3 regions of the Odoribacter sp. N54.MGS-14 genome follow, and region 2 is predicted to be linked to each of the others. Evidence: riboswitches for the same ligand, from Rfam matches in the RefSeq annotation. Region 2 holds a riboswitch; each other region holds the start of a gene.
What was found. A riboswitch is a leader RNA that binds a small molecule or an ion and turns the genes downstream of it on or off. The one in region 2 is predicted to bind cobalamin.
Positions count from the first base shown of each region.

Region 1: it holds a riboswitch for cobalamin, as region 2 does, so the genes downstream of both, WS42_RS03700 (hypothetical protein) here and WS42_RS08525 (PepSY domain-containing protein) in region 2, are expected to answer to the same signal.
Region 3: it holds a riboswitch for cobalamin, as region 2 does, so the genes downstream of both, WS42_RS03765 (acyl-CoA carboxylase subunit beta) here and WS42_RS08525 (PepSY domain-containing protein) in region 2, are expected to answer to the same signal.

Region 1 is NZ_LARL01000010.1:10,182-16,576, forward strand. Features, by position in the region: gene WS42_RS03685 (ABC transporter substrate-binding protein) at 1-150, opposite strand, end outside; gene WS42_RS03690 (cob(I)yrinic acid a,c-diamide adenosyltransferase) at 163-684, opposite strand; gene WS42_RS03695 (DUF5018 domain-containing protein) at 784-3,186, opposite strand; gene WS42_RS03700 (hypothetical protein) at 3,259-4,164, opposite strand; cobalamin riboswitch at 4,565-4,765, opposite strand; gene WS42_RS03705 (electron transfer flavoprotein subunit alpha/FixB family protein) at 5,021-6,013, opposite strand; gene WS42_RS03710 (electron transfer flavoprotein subunit beta/FixA family protein) at 6,147-6,395, opposite strand, start outside.
Region 2 is NZ_LARL01000035.1:14,883-21,277, reverse strand. Features, by position in the region: gene WS42_RS08530 (sirohydrochlorin cobaltochelatase) at 31-951, shown strand; cobalamin riboswitch at 1,218-1,411, shown strand; gene WS42_RS08525 (PepSY domain-containing protein) at 1,449-2,909, shown strand; gene WS42_RS08520 (TonB-dependent siderophore receptor) at 2,958-5,297, shown strand; gene cobJ (precorrin-3B C(17)-methyltransferase) at 5,424-6,395, shown strand, end outside.
Region 3 is NZ_LARL01000010.1:26,750-33,144, reverse strand. Features, by position in the region: gene WS42_RS03780 (threonine/serine exporter family protein) at 1-681, opposite strand, end outside; gene WS42_RS03775 (acyl-CoA carboxylase biotin carboxyl carrier protein subunit) at 690-1,211, opposite strand; gene WS42_RS03770 (acetyl-CoA carboxylase biotin carboxylase subunit) at 1,221-2,705, opposite strand; gene WS42_RS03765 (acyl-CoA carboxylase subunit beta) at 2,759-4,300, opposite strand; cobalamin riboswitch at 4,518-4,703, opposite strand; cobalamin riboswitch at 5,063-5,266, shown strand; gene WS42_RS03755 (4-hydroxyphenylacetate 3-hydroxylase family protein) at 5,544-6,395, shown strand, end outside.

The DNA of each region.
Region 1 (6,395 bases), on a different contig from region 2:
CAATATATAATGTTCACTCGAATCTATCCGAATCCGCCCGGCATATTCCATCCGGAGCGCGGACAAAGCGTCTTCTGCAGAAGCCGAATGCTTACTTTTACAACCTACCCCAAGAGCCAACAACAGCCCCAGCAACCAAAACCGCATCAATCTATCCATATCTCAATGATCAAATCCATCCCGGGACAATACTCCCCGGGTATAATAATGTTTCACTTCACGCATTTCTGTTACGAGGTCAGCCAAAGCCAGCAAAGCTTCGGAAGCATAACGCCCGGTAATCACCACCTCTGTCCCTGTGTCACGCAGCCCGATGACTTCCAGTATTTCTTTATCGGAGAGCAAACCAAAATACACAGCTATAGTCAGTTCGTCCAGGATGACCAGGTCCCATTCACCCGAAGCCAGTATTGCCGCACATTCCCGGAGTCCTTCCTGGACAAGGCGTACGTCTTCGTCTTCGGGCCGGTGATCAAGGAAACATCCTCTTCCAAACTGCCGGACCGCCAACCGCCCGGGGAAACAGGCTTCCAGCCGGGTTTCGTTATATTTCATGCTTTTGACAAACTGCCCGATAAACACCCGTTTACCAGCACATAAAGCACGTACCGCCAAACCGAATGCAGCCGTTGTCTTACCTTTACCGTTTCCGGTATAAACCTGAAGGTATCCCTTTGTTTCCATTGAAGCGTAAAAGTACAAAAAATGCCTTTCCTTACAAAATACGAAAAGCCCCCTGCCAACTAAAAGCTGCAGGGAGCCGTCCGATGTAAATTATTTCCTTCAATTTTGTTCCAATTCTCCGTTTTTAGCCTGTTCGAAAGTCGGATTATAAGCATTATGCCCGACAACCCAAGAAGTATCATCCGTCAATCCCCCGATTGCTTTTTCCAATCCTTTAAAAGATACCAGACCTAACTGGTACTCGATATTGATCACTCCGACATTTTCCAAGGCTCCAAAACAATCCAGATTAGTCAGGACATTATTACACCAACTTTCCTGACTCTTATTATGAGTGGTCAATACCAACTTCCCGACTTTTTTCAAAACGGGAGTATAGATTTCCTGTAACATGCTCACAAAAGATCCATTCACATAGCTGGTTTTGATATTCAATTCACCCGTCACCTCCTCCAAGGCCGGAAAACGAAGGGCATCACAGACTCCGGTATAGGTCATGTTATTCACTATCCTTAAAACCGGAAATTCCGTCGGCTGTACTTTTTGTCCGAATCCTTCGGAAAGGGTCAATTTCCCGCTAATCTCTGTCAAATCAGGAAAACGAAGCACACCCAGGCTGGCACCATATGCCTGACTCACCGACAAAGTCCCTATTTTCTTTAATCCGGGGAAGTTGTATTCTACCCGTCCGGTAATAGTTGCAGGCATATTACTTACCGATACATTCTGCACCTCTTCGATTCCTGAAAAAGAAATTCCAGGTACCCCGTTAATGGTCAGATTCGTATTCAAGATTTTACCACCCTTTAACGTCAAAGCATTTTTCCCGGTTATCTGCAGAGCATCTACTTCGAGACCGGTCAGATCCAAGGAAGTCAAGGCATCCAAATTGTTTAAAATACAATTGTTCAAATGTACTCCCTTAAACTGGGCCAGTAAAGAAATATCCTGTAATTTATTCAGCCCATTGAGCGAACATTGTGAACCGATGGATTTCAACGCGGAGAAAGCGTCAATCGAAGTAACCTCATTCAAACTACTCAGGCTTAACGAGCCACCAATAGAGGTCAGGGCATCGAATCCCTTTAATTCGCTGATTGCCATACCGGACAGGGTGAAATTACCCCCGACTGTTGTCAGGTTCGGGAAACCGTTGAAAGCCGTCAATGCGCTCATCGAGGAGAAATCAAAATTTCCATCCACTTCCTTCAATGCTCTCAATGAGCTGACCTCCGTTATTGCCATTCTGGTTAAAACAAAATCACCTTTCACTCGCGTCAATGCAGGCAAACTCAACTCTTGTATCTTATCAGATGCATCGATACTGAATCCTCGCAGACCGACTTCAGTCAAAGACTCCAAACTGACTTTTTCCAAATTTTGAATGTAATAAATTTTAAACCCACCGAGTGATTTTACTGAAGGAAAATTCATTTCTTTTACTTGATGCGTCCACCACAATTCAAAATAATCGGCGACTTGCTCCAATTGGGTGAAGTCCAAAGTTTCAACAGCATTCATCTGCTCCAATTTAATAGCAGATGCCGATTTTAATGCCGGGAAAGCTAACTCTCTCACCCTATAAACATTACTCAATACTAATTGATTTCCAATCAAACTTAATTTCGGGAAAGTCAACTTTTCCGGGGCATTCAAGACACCGTTCACTTTCATGGATAAATTTTCTCCGATTACCGATAAGGCCGAAAAATCTATATCTTTCACATCTTTAATCTGAATCGACAAATTTCTTCCTACCTCTTCCAATGCAGGCAAACTCAACGTTTCAACGGTATCAGCTCTGAAAGTCAATTCTGAAGCTACTTTTTTCAAATTTGGCAATTTGATCTCCCGTATCCACCGAAGTCCAATGGTTGCATTCTGTATTACACGTCCCATCACCAATCCACCAACCTGCTCCAAATTTTCCAAACCGGCAAATGAAGTTCCGGCATAAGTCGGATTTATGGTCACCGTCCCGACAACCTCTTTCAGTGAGGCCAAAGCTGCCAAAGAAGTAAGGGAGTCTTCCTTCACAGTTCCTTCTTCTTTACCGATAACCAAATTTCCATTGACTTTATTGATCCCCTGAGCAGCAAAGGCTTCCAAATCTTCAACCGAAGTCAGACGAACATCTCCTTCGCTACCCGTCAAGGTTCTCCGTACTATATATTTGTAAACACGCTGAGTATTATTGTAAGCAGTTACTGTAAAATTTTGTAACTTTCCCCAATCCTCAACTTCACCAGGATCCGGAGATATCCGGGCATTTTCACTACACAAAATCTCCATTGTCGCCCCCTCAAGAGAAAGATTTTCAGGGATACTCAAAATCAGACTATCTCCCTTAATTATCCCGGCATAGGAATCTCCCTGCTGAACCAGTCGGAATGAGGTGATGTAGTTTTCATTTCCGGAAAACAGGCTGTCATCGTCCTCGCAACTCGTCAGCGAAACAATAATGCCAAGCAACACAATATATATTAAATTATTTATCTTCATAGGTTTATCATTTTTTACATTTACAACTTTTTCAGCTGATTAATCTCACAGTTGAAAAACAGGCTTCATCTGTTACTCCTGAATAGCAGGTTTTATCCATTGCTGGTCTTCTACCAATTGCTTGTAAGTCGGATTGTACAAATTATTTTCCACACTCCATTTCTCTTCGGGACAGGTCAGGATGGCCTTTTTAATTGCCTCGTAAGAAGCTAGTTTCCCATGATCATGAATCCGGATTCCCCCCACTTTTTCCAAGCTGGACAAGAAATCCAGATTTTCCAGAGTTTGATTCAAATAACCGGTATTCTCATTATCTCCCCAGGGAGTTGGTCCGATCGGGCGCAGTTCCAATGTCCCCCCAACCTGCTTCAAAGCCGGATACAAGACCACGGCCGGTCCCCTCGATCCATAATAGTCATATCCGGTCTGAAACATCATATCCTCCCCGACCGTCGCCAGATTCGGAAAAGTCTTTTCATCATAATAGTCGATACTTATGATTGCCTTCCCTCCGATAGACTTCAATTCGGGGAAATGGTATTCCTTGATATTGGAATATAATTCAAAATTACCGGTTACTTCTTCCAGTGCAGGAAATTCGACGGCCTTTACATTGGAATTGGCCCAGTAAGAGAAATCCCCGTTAATTTTACGGATATTACCGATTTCAATGCTCCCTCCGTTCAGGCCAAGATAACCGATATTCAGTTTTCCCACTTCCCGGAAACCTTCTAATTTCGGGAAATATCCCGAAAGGTTATCCAAACTGATTTTACCTTTAAAAATATCGTCACCGATCACCGTCGTATTTTCCAATCCGGTACCGCTGAATCGCAATTCCTCGATTTCTATTCCCTGGATATCCAGGCGTTCTATACCTTTCGATACTACAAACACCTTCAAATTTTTCAAACCGGCAGGCAACTTCAAATATTCTGCCGTACAGTTCAATGACAGCTTCCCTCCGATTTTTTCCAAAGCCCCTAATTTTTCAGTATCCAGTCCTAAAAGTGTGACGTTTAAATCTTCGATTAAATTAGTCGAAATTTCATAAAGTTTACAAAGTGATGCCCCTTACAGGACGTTTGTTAATTGACTATTGACAAATACCAGTTTACTGTAAAACAACATACTTTAGGAAATATTTACATCATATTGATTATCAATCATTCAACATTCAATTTCCCTACTCATTTCCCTTTTTTTCAGCTGTTTTTTGATGGAAGTAAAGCTTCCAATCATTGTCAATTGTTAATTGTCATCGGTCAATTATTCCTCTTGTGGAAATCCACAAAAAAATCGAACGTTTTTCCATCGACATCCAATAGAATAATTCCAATTAAAAATCAGTACAACCGGCATTCTAATCCCAGAGAACACCAAGTTTCTGATCTTGGCAGGTCTTCTGACTTGCTTTATCTCCGGACGTCCTTCCCGTTCATGTAAAACAGTGGCGTGAGTAATGTCCAAAGACTTTAAAAAGCTTACAGCAGCGGGTCTGTTCAGGATTCACACCTGATTCCCTTTTCACCGCTCCGTTACGAAAATAACGAGCAGCACCAAAATCGACGGTAAAAGTACAAAAAAAGAGAGATGAAAGTTTATTTTAAGTAATTTTTTAAATCATTTTTAATATAAGGCGTAAAAATATACTGGGACAATCTTTACCAGCCGATTATTTCAAAAATACGAGCTTTGACATTTAAGATGCAATCAATTTGATTTATCAGTGCCAAGATATTGATTTACTCTTAAATACTCTTTCCTCTTGCTACCGTCACCAATAGAAAAGGAAAGAGTATAATTGAACAAACACCCGGTTCATTTCCGATTTTTACTTCCGGAGTTTTTCTGTCAATATGGGGACAATTTTATGTACATCTCCAACAATCCCCAAATCTGCTGCATTGAAGATCGGAGCATATTTGTCTTTATTGATAGCAATGATGTATTCTGATTCTTCCATACCGGCAAGGTGCTGAATAGCCCCTGAAATCCCCAGGGCAAAATACAGATCCGGCCGGACCGTCTTTCCGGTTTGCCCCACTTGGCGTTCGTGGGGCATAACCCCGGCATCGACCATTGCCCGCGATGAAGATACTTCGGCATTCAATGTTTCCGCTAAACGACCCAGCATGACAAAACCAGCCGTACTGCCGACACCACGCCCACCTGACACCAGCACTTTAGCTTCCGTTATGTCGATCCGGGTTTTCTGTTCTTTCACCGTTTTCAGAATTTTAACTCTGAATTTCGACGGGTCGAAACTGACTTTCATATTTTCAATCGTCCCCCGCCGTGCCGGATCTTTGGGTTTTGTACGCATCACTCCCGGCCGGACAGTAGACATTTGCGGACGATGTTCTTTACAAATGATCGTAGCCATCAGGTTACCACCGAAAGCCGGACGGGTCATCAGCAAATCATTTTCGGGCGAAATGTCCAGGCCTGTACAGTCGGCCGTGAGGCCGGTAGTCAGCCGGGCAGATAATCGGGGGCCCAGATCGCGGCCGATAGTCGTGGCTCCGATCAATACGATGGCCGGATGACGTTCACGGATAAATTGGCTGACAGCTTGTGCATAAGGCTCGGTATTGTACTCTGCCAATTCACGTTCGTCCACACACACGACAATGTCGGCACCATAAGCAATCAGCTCCTGAGCCTGGTCTTTCATATCATAACCGAGCAATAAGGCGATCACTTTCTCATTCAAGGTATCGGCAAGTTCCCGGGCTTTACCCAGCAGTTCCAATGCCACTTTTTGTATGATACCTTCGCGTTGTTCTACAAACACGCAGACGTCTTTATATTGGGATTTATCCATTGTATTCAAATTAACAATGAACGGTAAACGGAAGCAGACCTCAGCCAATGGCCGGAAAAAAAGTATATGTTCAAGGTATAAAAACTTAAGGTTTACCACAGTCTGTGGTCTGCAATCCGTTGCTACCTGTTCATCAGATTATAAATTTTTCTTTCAATTTCTCTACGATTATATCGGCAGCTTCGGCAGGTTCCACTTCAAACACCTTTCCGGCTGCTTTTGCTCCTTTGGTAAATGATTTCCATACGCGGGTGGGCGATCCTTTCAAGCCTAGTTTTTCTTCTTCTACACTGATATGTTCAAAGCCCCACACTTCAACTTCTTTGTTATAAGCCTCCACAATTCCCCGGACCGACATATAACGGGCTTTATTAGCCGTTGC
Region 2 (6,395 bases):
TTGGATCGTTGAAAATAAAATGATAATCATATGAAATATTTGTTTTTAGTAATAGCGTTGTTTATCGGGCCGGTGTGTATGGCCCATTCCGATGAAAATTTTATAAAATCGGATCTTTTCGGAAATTTAGGAGAGCGGGATAAGGCTGCCATCCTGATCATCCATTTCGGTACCACTCATGACGATACCCGGGTTTTGACAATCGATGCAATCAATGCAAAGATGAAAGAAGCTTTTCCAGGTATCGAAGTCCGGGAAGCCTGGACCTCCCGGATTATCCTGAAGAAATTGAAGGAAAGGGGAGTAGAACGCCTGAATCCGACCCAGGCACTCATTCAGCTGCATGAACAAGGTTATACGCATATTTTAATACAATCTACGAATATAATCGAAGGTACCGAGATGAAAGAATTGCGTCGCGAAGTGGAAGGGCTTTCGCTGAATTTTAAAGATATTCGTGTCGGAAATCCTTTGTTGTATGCTCCTGAGGATTATGCCGTGGTTGTGAAGGCAATTACAGAGGCCATGAATCAGGCTGATAGAGGTGGACAAAAATTATTGGTGGGCCATGGAACACCCGATCCTGCAACAGCTTCGTATGCTATGTTCGATTATATGCTGAAAGCGGAAGGACATCCGGAATATCATGTCGGAACTGTAGAAGGGTATCCGGAATACGAAGACGCTTTGCGGCTATTGAAAAACGGAAAATCCAAAACATTGACTTTGGCCCCCCTGATGTTTGTTGCCGGAGATCATGCTAAAAATGATATAGCAGGCGAATGGAAGGAAAATCTTGAAAAACAGGGTTATAAAGTGAATCTTTACCTGAAAGGGTTGGGAGAAAATCCAACTGTTCAGCAACTCTTCATCCAACATGCCCGGTTTGCTGCCGGACATAAAGCGGTGGATATGGCTACCAGGAAAAAGGGGTATATGCAGGGAAAATAAAAGGTCGATTCTTTTTGCGGAAACCCGCAAAAAGAATAATGGACAGATGTCAATGGACGATGGACAATTATTGGAAGCTTTGCTTCCATCAAAAGATAAAGAAGGGAAGAAGATGAGAATGTAACCATTGATAATCAATCCGATAGGATCTATTCCTTGGGTGTATTGTTTCATTGTCAATTAACCAGGTGCCCGCAGGGTCCCATGACTTTATAAATATTATGAAATTTATAGACTTTCAACTAAATTAAACGAACGTTTTATTTGATATCTCTTAAGTTTTCGGTGAATTTTATGTTTTCTGCATAAAATGAGAGGGAATCCGGTGCAATTCCGGAACAGTGCCCGCTACTGTGAGGTTCGTATAAGGTGAAAAGTTTTCTTACAACCACGGTCGACGCGACTGGAAGGTTACTTTTCTGGACTGAGTCAGGAAACCTGCCGAAAATAATAATAATGCTATTCCCGTGGACAGGAATAAGATTATAGATAAAAACATGTTGACAAAAATTTTCCGAAAAATTCATCGGATACTCGGTTTATTACTCAGTATCTTGTTTCTGATGTGGTTTATCTCTGGGATTGTAATGATTTATCATAGTTTCCCACGGGTAAATCAGAAATTGAAATTAGCCCGTCAGGAGTCTCTGACAGGTCCGCTTCCGGCTGTAGATTCTTTATTGCAGGTACTGCCCGACAGTAGTCGTTTAGGAGGTTTGTCTGTAGATATGTATCTCGACCGGCCGGTATTTCATCTGAAAGGGCGGCAATTACCTGCCGGTTTGTATGCCGATTCATTGCAGGTTGTCGGTAAACCTGATTTTAACGAGATTTGCCGGATTGCCGGACAATTGGGTGGATCGGTTGCTTATCGGGTAGATTCCTTAAACCGGTTGGATCAGTGGATTCCTTTCGGTTATTTGACCAAAGAATTTCCGATTTATAAGTTTTCGTTCGAAGATGATGCCCGGCAAGAGATGTATATATCTTCGAAAAGCGGTAAAGTGTTGCAGTGGACTGACCGGAATTCCCGCTTTTGGGCTTGGCTGGGGGCTATTCCTCATTGGGTGTATTTTACTTCTCTACGGCAAAATCAAGCGCTTTGGATTAATTTTATGATCTGGGCGTCCGGATTGGGAGCTATCATGTGCTTCTCCGGTTTGTGGATCGGGATTTGGGTATTTTGGAAAAACCGGAAGAAAGGGTTGCGTTCGCCTTATAAAAAATGGTGGTTACGTTGGCATCATATCACCGGTGTGGTTTTCGGTGTTTTTGCTCTGACATTTGTATTTAGCGGAATGATGTCGCTGGTGGATATTCCTTCCTGGATGCAGAAAGGTAAAACCAGGAACCGTGAAGTACGTTTTCGGGGACGTGAGGGGGGAATGTTGGCCGCCGATCTGTATGCCTTGGATTACCGGAAAATCGTGGATAGTCTGTCTGATGTGAAAAGTATCGAGTGGGCATCCTTTGGAAAATATCCTTATTATGTCGTGAATTCGGGCAGTAAAAAACAGTTTATCGATGCTGCGGATACGAGCCGTTTGTCGCCTTTTACCCTGACCGAAGAGATGGTGCGTGAAACGGTTCGTGAAATTCACGGTCAGGATACCCCTTATACTCTGGAATGGATGACGGATTGGGATGATGATTATTTCTCCCGCCGGAATATGCTGACACTTCCGGTGTATAAAGTGGTGATAGACGATGAATTGCATACCCGCCATTATTTTAATCCCGAAACTTTATACCATCGGCAAATCGATGATAATGGACGTTTGAGAGGAGTTTTGTATAGTGGATTGCACAGTCTGAATTTTAAATTTCTGGCCGAACGTCCGTTGTTATGGAACGTTGTGATGTATGTGTTGATGCTCGGAGGAACTTTCCTTTCTCTATCCGGGGTTGTGTTGACTTTCAAGTGGTTGGGAAGAAAAATCCGGAAATTATTCCGATAATCTTATAGATAAAGTAATAGAATTGAATTGTTATTAATAGTGCTAAAAATGAAAAAATTAATTTTAGTTTTTGTAATGTGGCCGATGATGGTGTCTGTGTTTGGACAAAATCAGCGGAAAAGTATAACGGATACGGTTTTCCAGTTAGATCAAGCCATTGTGAAAGAAACAATCAAGAAGAAAGTAAACCTTTTGAATCTGGATGTTCCTTTAAAAACATTACCGATGACGGTGACTACTTTGTCGTCGGATGTTTTGGAACGGAAGAATATTCTGAATCTTGAGGATGCTGTCCGTTTTTTACCGGGAGTTACGGTGAAAGATCAGTTGGGAGCTTTTTACCGCTTTTCGGTTCGGGGATCGAATGAGACGGTAGTGGCTGTAGATGGTTTTAGAGATGAGCGTTCGTTATTAAACAATGTACCTTTCGGTGATTTGTCCTCCGTAGAATCTATCGAAGTGTTGAAAGGAGCGGCAGCCGTGTTGAGCGGGCATTCTGTCATGGGTGGAGTGATTAATATTGTGCGTAAAAAAGCCGTTCCTGATTTTACTGCCGGAGCCCGGTTGAGTTATGGGAATTGGGGGGTGAAGTCGACAAGTCTGGATTTCGGTGGGAAATTGGCAGGTCCTTTGACTTATCGGGCAACAGCACATTATTCGACAGGAGATGGATACCGGCATGTACGTGCTGACCGTTTTTCAGCAACGGGATCACTGGCGGCAAATATTGGTAAAACCGGTTATTTCGAGGGAACGTTAGGTTATAGTGATGACAAATACGATACGGAAATAGGATCTGCTCCAACCTATAATCGTGCAGATATCTTCGGTCCCGACGGGAAGGTGGTTATGGCGAAAGGTTCCCGGAATCCCTTTGCCGATTATCATACCATATATAATGATTTCAATAATAATATGATGAAACGCCGGGTGACTGATATTTCTTTATCCTATACGCAGCAACTCGCCTCTTTTATGAAAATACGGGACCGGTTCAGCTGGAATCATAGTGATTTGGATTATGCTGCGGTTGAAGGAATGAGTTACCGGACAGATACGGTGAACCGCTTCAGTGGAGGATATTATTATGAAAGCGGCAGTAAAAGATATTATATTGATCTTACCGACTCCCTGAAAACAGGTTCTCCGCTTTGTTTCAGTCCTGACAGCCGGGGATGGACCAATATGCTGGAATTAACGGGAGATTTTAAAACCGGAATAGTGGGACATAAATATATATTGGGTTTTACCTATTCCTATTTTAATTATACACAGTATAATGGCTGGAATGAAGGAGATGTATGGGGACCTGGCTTGAATCAGCTGGTATCGCTGCATAATCCGCAGCTGGTAAGAAATTGGTGGGATTATAAATATTCCAAAGCATCCATTCGGGATTGGAGAACTTCAGGATTATATATACATGACGTGATCGATATAAATAACAAATGGAAAGCGATGGGATCTGCCCGTATGGATTTTTATAATTACCGTACTGCTACTGCTAAAGTAAAAGACGGACGGCAGGAATACGATGAGGCAGACCGGAGTGAATGGAAGAAAGTAAAGACTTCTGCCTTTACCGGTAGGGCAGGTTTAGTGTATATTCCGGTGGAGGAGATTTCTCTCTATGCTTCTTTTGGTTCTCATTTCAAACCTTATAATACGATGTACAGTAGCCGGGTAATTTATCTCGACCGCAATGGAAAGCGGTTTAATCCTTCTAAAGACGGAGGTGAAGTCTTTAAGCCTGAAAAGGGATACCAGGCTGAAATCGGAGTACGGTATATGTGGGCTAACCGGATCGATTTTTCAGGAAGTGTATACTATATCCGGAAAAATAATGTGGTGAAAAATTTAGGAACCCAGGAGGAGAAAGATGAAACAACCGGTGAAATGGTTCAAAAAACGATACAAGCTCAGGTGGGTACTGCCGATTCGCGGGGATTCGATCTGGAGTTGACGGTACATCCCGTTTCTACCTTGGCTGTTACGGGTGGCTTGGGCTGGCAGGACTACCGGATCAGGAAAATCAATCAGAGTAAAGACTATCCGGAATATACCGATCCTAGTAAAAATGTACGGGCTACAGGAATTCCCCGCACTACTTTTTATGTATATGCCGATTATACCATACCTAAAGGATTATTGAAAAATTTGTCCTTCCATTTGAGCGGAACTTTCCAGGATAAAATATTTACCGATGTAGCCAACCGGGTTTACAACCCTGCTCTGTTTCTTGTAGACGGAGGATTATTCTATACGATAAAGCAAAAAGTCACTTTGGCTTTAAATGTGGATAATCTTTTTGACAAAGAATATTTTAAAAGTACGACGGTATATGGTAAACCGAGAAATTTTACCGGAACGATATCTTACCGTTTTTGATTAAAAATGCATAAAGAGACAAGGGTTTTGTGGTAGATAGCCACAGAATCCTTGTCTCTTTATTTATAATAATAGATGAAATGGATTATCACATTATTTTTATCTTTGTCTTTAAAATGAATTCAAATGAAAAACGGTAAAATATATGTAGCCGGGATCGGGCCCGGTTGTGAGGATGATATTACTCCTGCAGTGAAGAAAGCGGTGTCGGTATCGGATGTCGTGGTCGGATATAACTATTATTTTTCTTTTATACAGCCCTTTGTCATGGAAGGGGCAGAGTGTGTCGATTCCGGGATGAGAAAAGAATGGGACCGGGCTCAGATGGCGTTCGGGTATGCCGAACAGGGTAAAACCGTTTGTGTCATCAGTTCCGGTGACGCCGGAATCTATGGAATGGCGCCTTTAGTCTGGGAGATGAAGCGGGAAAGAGGTTCTGAAATCGAAATCGAAGTATTACCCGGTATCAGTGCTTTTCAGAAAGCGGCTTCTTTGCTCGGAGCACCTGTCGGACATGATTTCTGTGTGATTTCGCTGTCTGATTTGATGACTCCCTGGGAAAAAATAGAAAAACGGATTGAGGCTGCTGCCGCTGCCGATTTTATCACTGCTGTATACAACCCCAAAAGTGAAGGACGTTATTGGCAATTATACCGTCTGAAAGAAATCTTTCTGCAACAACGGGCAGGGAATACCCCGGTGGGTTATGTCCGTCAGGCCGGACGGCCGGAGCAGGAGGTAACCGTGACCACCCTGGCCGATTTCGATCCGGAACAGATAGACATGTTCACCGTAGTACTTTTGGGAAACTCCCAGTCCTATAACTGGCAAGGAAAAATGATCACCCCCCGCGGATATTACCAAAAAATGAAACACGGGGACGGGGGTTTTGTTTCAAAACCAGGTCAGGAGATCATGATCCGTAGTTTCCGGACGATCGCTTCGGAGTTGAAGCATCCCGATATCCCGCTGGATCGCAAATGGGTTTTATTGCATACGATACATACCACTGCCGATTTCGATATGGAAAATATATTCTATGCCGACGAGAGGGCGGTGGATTCGATCTACCGGGCTTTAAGCGGGGGGAAAGTAAAG
Region 3 (6,395 bases), on a different contig from region 2:
AAGGACGTGACCTTCGAGTATATCCAGGATGGAATTGATCAGCGGTACTCCGGGAATCAGAAACAGGACGCTGGTACCTAGTGCGATATCTTGGGTGGTCCCTAAATTGCAGAATACTCCGAGTGCGGCAGTCAGGGAAGCGATAAAGGAACAAATAATAAAGATGACCATATGATTCAACTGAAGTTTGGTGAGTTCCTGACGGATAAAAAAGCCGGCCAGGGTGGCAATCCATACCAATCCCATGGCGATCGGATCTCCTCCGAACAAACGGCAAAATGCAGCATTGGCACAGGCAACCAGCAACAGGACCATCCAGCGTGACATACGTGGGGTGTTGACAATGGTATTGAACCGGAGCTGCAGCTCGTGAAGTCCCGGATGGTGGTCATAAGCTTCCCAGCTCAGGGCACTCAGGTCTGATATTGTACGGAAGTTTAAAGCCATTGCTGGAATCCGTCGGACGTAAGTTCGTCGGATGGAGTAGTCTTCGGAATGTTTGACGGTCATGGTGATGTTGCGCTGAAAAATGGTCATATCCACTCCAAAGCCAAAAGACTCGGCGATGCGGGTCACGTTTTTTACAATACGTGAAGTATGGCTGCCGACTGCCATCAGTGTGGTGGCGTAATCCAGCAGAAAATTCGATAATTCCTGTATTTTTTTGCTGTGTTCCTGCATGGCTGCGTTTAGAGTTTGATTTCTGCTAAAATTTCGTCTTTACCAACGATTTGGCCGGTTTTGACACATAAACGACTGATTCGGCCTCTGTGGGTGGCGGTAATGATGTTTTGCATCTTCATGGCTTCAAGTATCAAGAGAGTGTCGCCTTTGTTGATTTCCTGACCGTTATCTACTTGGACGTCCAGTATTTTGCCAGGCATGGGAGATTTGATGATTATTGTCGCCAAGTCGCTTTGACGACTGGCCAGTATTTTTTTCCGTTTCAGAGAGAACGGAGTTTCAACAGAGAAAGTATATGCGACACCGTTGAGCAATATTTCGTATTCATTTTGTTTCCGTGAAACAATTTCTACTGGATAACGCAGTCCTTTATAAGATAAGACCAAAAATCCGTCTGCTTCCTCTATCAGGTCGAGGCGTATATTTTGCCGTTTCAAACTGAAATCATAATTATTCTTTACTGTAAATTCGAATTCCGTTTGTCTGTCGCTGAGAGCGATGTATTTACTGATTTCTTTATTATTCATATTTGGTACTTATAGATTTCTGATTCGTTTGTTCAATACCCAGGGGTCGATTTGTGTGTCGGGACCGATTTCAGGAGTATTTTCGTGTGTGTAGGTATACACGGCGAATAGAGCTGCGAGCAATTCTTCGTGCGGTTCGCGCCAGACCGTCGAATGGAGGCGGGTTTCAATGAAGGAGGTGTCGAAATCACCGTTACGGTAAGTTTCGTTGTGTAATACTGCTTTGCAGAAAGGGATTGTGGTACGGATCCCTTTCACATGGAAACGTTCGAGTGCCGAAAGAGTCCGTTCGATGGCTTGTTCGCGGGTGTCTCCGGTGACGATCAGTTTGGCTACCATAGAATCGAAAAAAGGGGTAATTTCTGAACCGGGGGCAATACCGGTTTCAATGCGGATGTGATTGCCTTGTGGTAAACGAAGTTGACGGATAACACCGATACTGGGAGAAAATCCGGCTTGTACGTCCTCTGCGTTGATCCGGCATTCGATAGACCAGCCGTTGAGGTGAATCTGAGATTGACGCAACGGTAATTTCCGGCCCGCAGCGATATTGAATTGTAATTCCACCAGATCGATTCCGGTGATTTCTTCTGTAACCGGGTGTTCCACCTGAATACGGGTGTTCATCTCCATGAAATAGAAATGCTTCTGATGGTCGAGCAGGAATTCCACTGTTCCCAGACTTTGATAGCCTGCCTGTTTTGCCAGGGAGACTGCTGCTGCTGCCATTTTTTTCCGGAGGCGTTCGTCGAGAGCGGGTGACGGGGCTTCTTCCATCAACTTCTGATGTTTACGCTGTATGGAGCATTCCCGTTCGCCCAGATGCACGACATTTCCATAATTGTCGGCTACAATCTGAAATTCGATGTGCTTCGGGTTTTCGAGGTATTTTTCGATAAATACCGAAGGATCGTTAAAGGCTACCTGTGCTTCTGCGGTTGCTATTTTGTAAAGTTGTTCGAGTTCATCCTGATGATGGACAATACGCATTCCTCGTCCTCCTCCGCCCGATACTGCTTTGATAATGACCGGATAGCCTAGTCGTTTGGCAATTTTCCGGGCTTCATCGAGGGTATGTACGGCTCCTTGGCTGGCTCCAAGCATGGGGACTCCGCTCTGTGCGGCAATTCCTTTTGCTGCAACTTTATCGCCCATAAGTCGGATGACTTCGGGTGAAGGGCCGATAAAGACGATTCCATTATCCCGGCAGCGTTCGGCTAATTCCGCGTTTTCAGACAGGTATCCATAACCTGGATGTAATGAGTCGATCTTATATTCCCGGGCTAGTCCAACCAATCTGTCGATATCCAGAAATTCCGGTATATTCCCATCGGTTTCCGGGAAATTGATCACGGCATCAGCAGCTGATAAATATACAGCTTCGGGTTCTTTGGCTGTTCGGACGACATAAGTTTTGATGCCCATGCGCCGGGCTGTACGGGCAATTCGGATGGCTATTTCGCCTCGGTTAGCTATTAAAACTGATTTTATCATATCTATTTCATTATCTTTTTATTTTGTCCCCCTTTTCTTTCGCTTTTATCTTTTTAAAGCGGTATATTTCCATGTTTCCGGCGGGGTAGACTGACTGATTTCTTTTCTAAAGATTTAAGTACCCGGATGATTTTCAGTCGGGTGACGGACGGGTCGATGACTTCATCGATAAATCCTTTTTCGTTGGCGATATAAGGATTGGCAACCTCCTCCCGGTATTGTGCCAGTAATTCTTTTTTCAAAGCAACGGGATCTTCGGCAGCGGCCAGTTCTTTGTGGTAGAGAATGGCGATTGCCCCTTCGGGTCCCATGACAGCGATTTCTGCTGTCGGCCAGGCAAAGTTGTAGTCGCCACCGATCCCTTTGCTGTTCATAACGATATAGGCTCCTCCGTAAGATTTTCGCAGTACGACGGTGATTTTGGGTACAGTAGCCCGGGTGTAAGCATACAATAATTTTGCTCCATGGCGGATAATCCCGGCATGTTCCTGATCAGCTCCCGGCAGGAATCCGGGAACGTCTTCAAGAGTAAGGATGGGAATATTGAAACTATCACAGAAATTGATGAAACGGGCAGCCTTGACAGAAGAGTTCATATCCAAAGTACCGGCCATCACCTGAGGTTGGTTGGCGACGATTCCGGTTACATAGCCTCCGAACCGGGCCAAGCCGATAATGATATTGGGGGCATAGTTTTCAGCTATTTCCAGAAATTTACCTTTATCGGTGATCAGCCGGATGATATTCCGGACGTCATAAGGTTTGTCGGGATCTTCGGGAACAAGGTCTCTGAGACTTTCTTCTATACGGTCCGCCGGATCGTCGGTGGCCAGATAGGGAGCATTCTCGATATTGTTGGAAGGAAGATAGGAAAGCAGCATTTTCACTCCCCGCAAAGTGTTCTCGTCATCGTTGAAAACAAAATCAGCGACTCCTGATTTGACAGCATGTACTGAAGCCCCTCCCAATTCTTCGGGAGAGATGGTCTCATTCAACACTTGTTTAACGACATTGGGGCCTGTAACAAACATATAACTGGTTGCGGCAGTCATAAAGATAAAGTCGGTGAGTGCCGGGGAATAAACGGCGCCGCCTGCTGCCGGACCCATGATCACCGATATTTGGGGAATGACCCCGGAGGCCAGTACATTACGGCGGAAAATACCGGCATATCCGGCCAGACTGGCCACTCCTTCCTGTATGCGCGCTCCTCCCGAATCGATCAGGCCTACAACAGGAGAACCTGTTTTCAGGGCCATATCCTGTACTTTTATAATTTTGGCAGCGTGTACAGAACCCAATGATCCTCCCTGAACATTGAAGTCCTGGGAATAGGCAAATACCTGTCTGCCGTTTATATTTCCAAATCCGGTAATAACTCCGTCTCCATAGGAACGTACTGTTTTACCGAAAGAGGTGGTGGCCGATGGAGAATAAGCATCGACTTCCTCGAAGGTGCCTTCATCAAAAAGAAATTCTATTCGTTCCCGGGCTGTCAGTTTGCCGCGGTTGTGTTGTTTTTCTTCATATGCTTCGCCGTATTGCCGGGCTAAGGCTTCCTGTCTCGCCAGGAATTTTTCAAACGATTTTCTCATGCTAAGTCAGTTTACATCTATTAATTGCTTTATTATTCTGGCAATCTCTTTTAAGATTCGTAAGTGTAGCCGATTGATAATTACTCGTTAATCATCGATTGTTACCGTTGAGCATGGCTTAAACTTAGCTTTCACAAAATAAAGAATACGCAGGGGTATATTTACCCGGACGGGTGTCGGTCTGATAAGGGCTGACTCTGGCTTTATTCCGCGAAAGCATTGTCAATTCGCTGAGGCAGGTATCCTGACTTTCACCGTTTTAGCCGTCCTTCCCGTCTTATGCTGACAGTGGACATGATTGGCCGAACTTTTATGGTGATTACAGTTGCGCGACAGTCCGTGATTTTCACACGGTTCCCTATTCTCCCCATCGTAATGAGGCACCTGAGCGATCTGATTCACATCTTGTAAAGAACTTCAATGGGACAAAAGTATAAAAAATCTTTTATCCGTTGAAATTTTAATAAAATCTTTCCCTTTTCCTTTGTTTTGTTGTTGATTATCAGTGAGTAAAAATTTGTAACTTCTTGTTTTTATAAGAGGCGGGTCTTTGTTGTCCGGATGATCGTCGATTATTTTTATGCATTCCGTTGTTTTTAATCGATTTTTTACTTCATCGGACGTTGAGAGAGGAGAAGGAAGTTCGGGTGAAGGAGGTGTTATTTTATGATTTTTTAGGAGAGGTTTGTTTCATTGCTGCAATTATTTTTCTCATTTTATTTAAAAATTAAAGAAAAAAAGTAGGAATATAAATTTATTTAGGTACATTTGCGTCGTCATGGTGACTCATCCTCACACGGAGGAATGAGTTGAATAGGGAATCCGGTGAGAATCCGGTACTGTACCCTCAGCTGTATGTTCTTTAAAAAGGGTTTTGCATTCTTATGGTCACTTTTTCCTCCGGGAGAAGGGAAGGCCGCAAAATCCGGAACAAGTCAGAAGACCTGCCTGACCTATAATTGCCAGTTGTTCTGGGGAATAAGGACAATGGGTATGTGCGTTGTTTTTCACAATTATTTTGGGAAAAGGGATACGGGTGTGTCCTGGAAAACACGAAGGCATAACCTCGTTTTGGGAGGATGTGTAAAGGATGCTTTTTTATTTTTTAAAAAGGCTGGCGCTATCGTTTCCGTAAAGGGAAAGACGTATGTTATATAGCATACGATAGTTGTCCTTTGTGTCTTTTGATTAGAGAAATAATTCTTTAAATATTGTATTGTTAATCAATAAAACGCCACTAATTATGATGACCAGAGCTGAGTACATTGAAAGCCTCCGCAGATTGAATCTGAAGGTTTATTTTATGGGTGAGCTGATCGAAAATCCTGTCGACCACCCGATGATTCGTCCTTCTATGAATTCTGTAGCCAAAACTTATGAATTGGCTGAAAAACCGGAATATCAGGATCTGATGACTGTTTATTCACCGCTGATCGGCAAGCGGATCAACCGTTTTTGCCATCTCCACCAAAGCACGGAAGATTTGGTGAATAAAGTGAAAATGCAACGTTTGATGGGACAAAAGACGGCAGCCTGTTTCCAGCGTTGTGTGGGAATGGATGCTTTCAATGCCATTTTCTCTACCACCTATGAGATGGACCAGAAGCTTGGGACAGAATATCACAAGCGGTTCACTGAATATATGAAGTTTGTACAGGAAAACGACCTTACGGTTGACGGAGCGATGACCGATCCGAAAGGTGACCGTAGTTTGTCGCCCTCCAGACAGGAAGATCCGGATATGTATATGCATGTCGTGGAAGTGCGGGAGGATGGTATTGTCGTACGGGGAGCAAAAGCTCATCAGACCGGGGCTGTCAATTCGCACGAACACCTGATCATGCCTACTGTGGCCATGAAAGAAGAGGATAAAGATTATGCCATTTCGTTTGCTGTCCCCTCAGATGCCGAAGGCGTATTTATGGTGTACGGCCGTCAGTCCTGTGATACCCGTAAAATGGAGGAAAATGCCGATATGGACCTCGGAAATGCACAGTATGGTGGGCACGAAGCACTGGTTGTTTTCGATAACGTGTTTGTTCCCAATGAACGGGTGTTTATGTGTCGGGAATATGAATTTGCCGGAATGATGGTA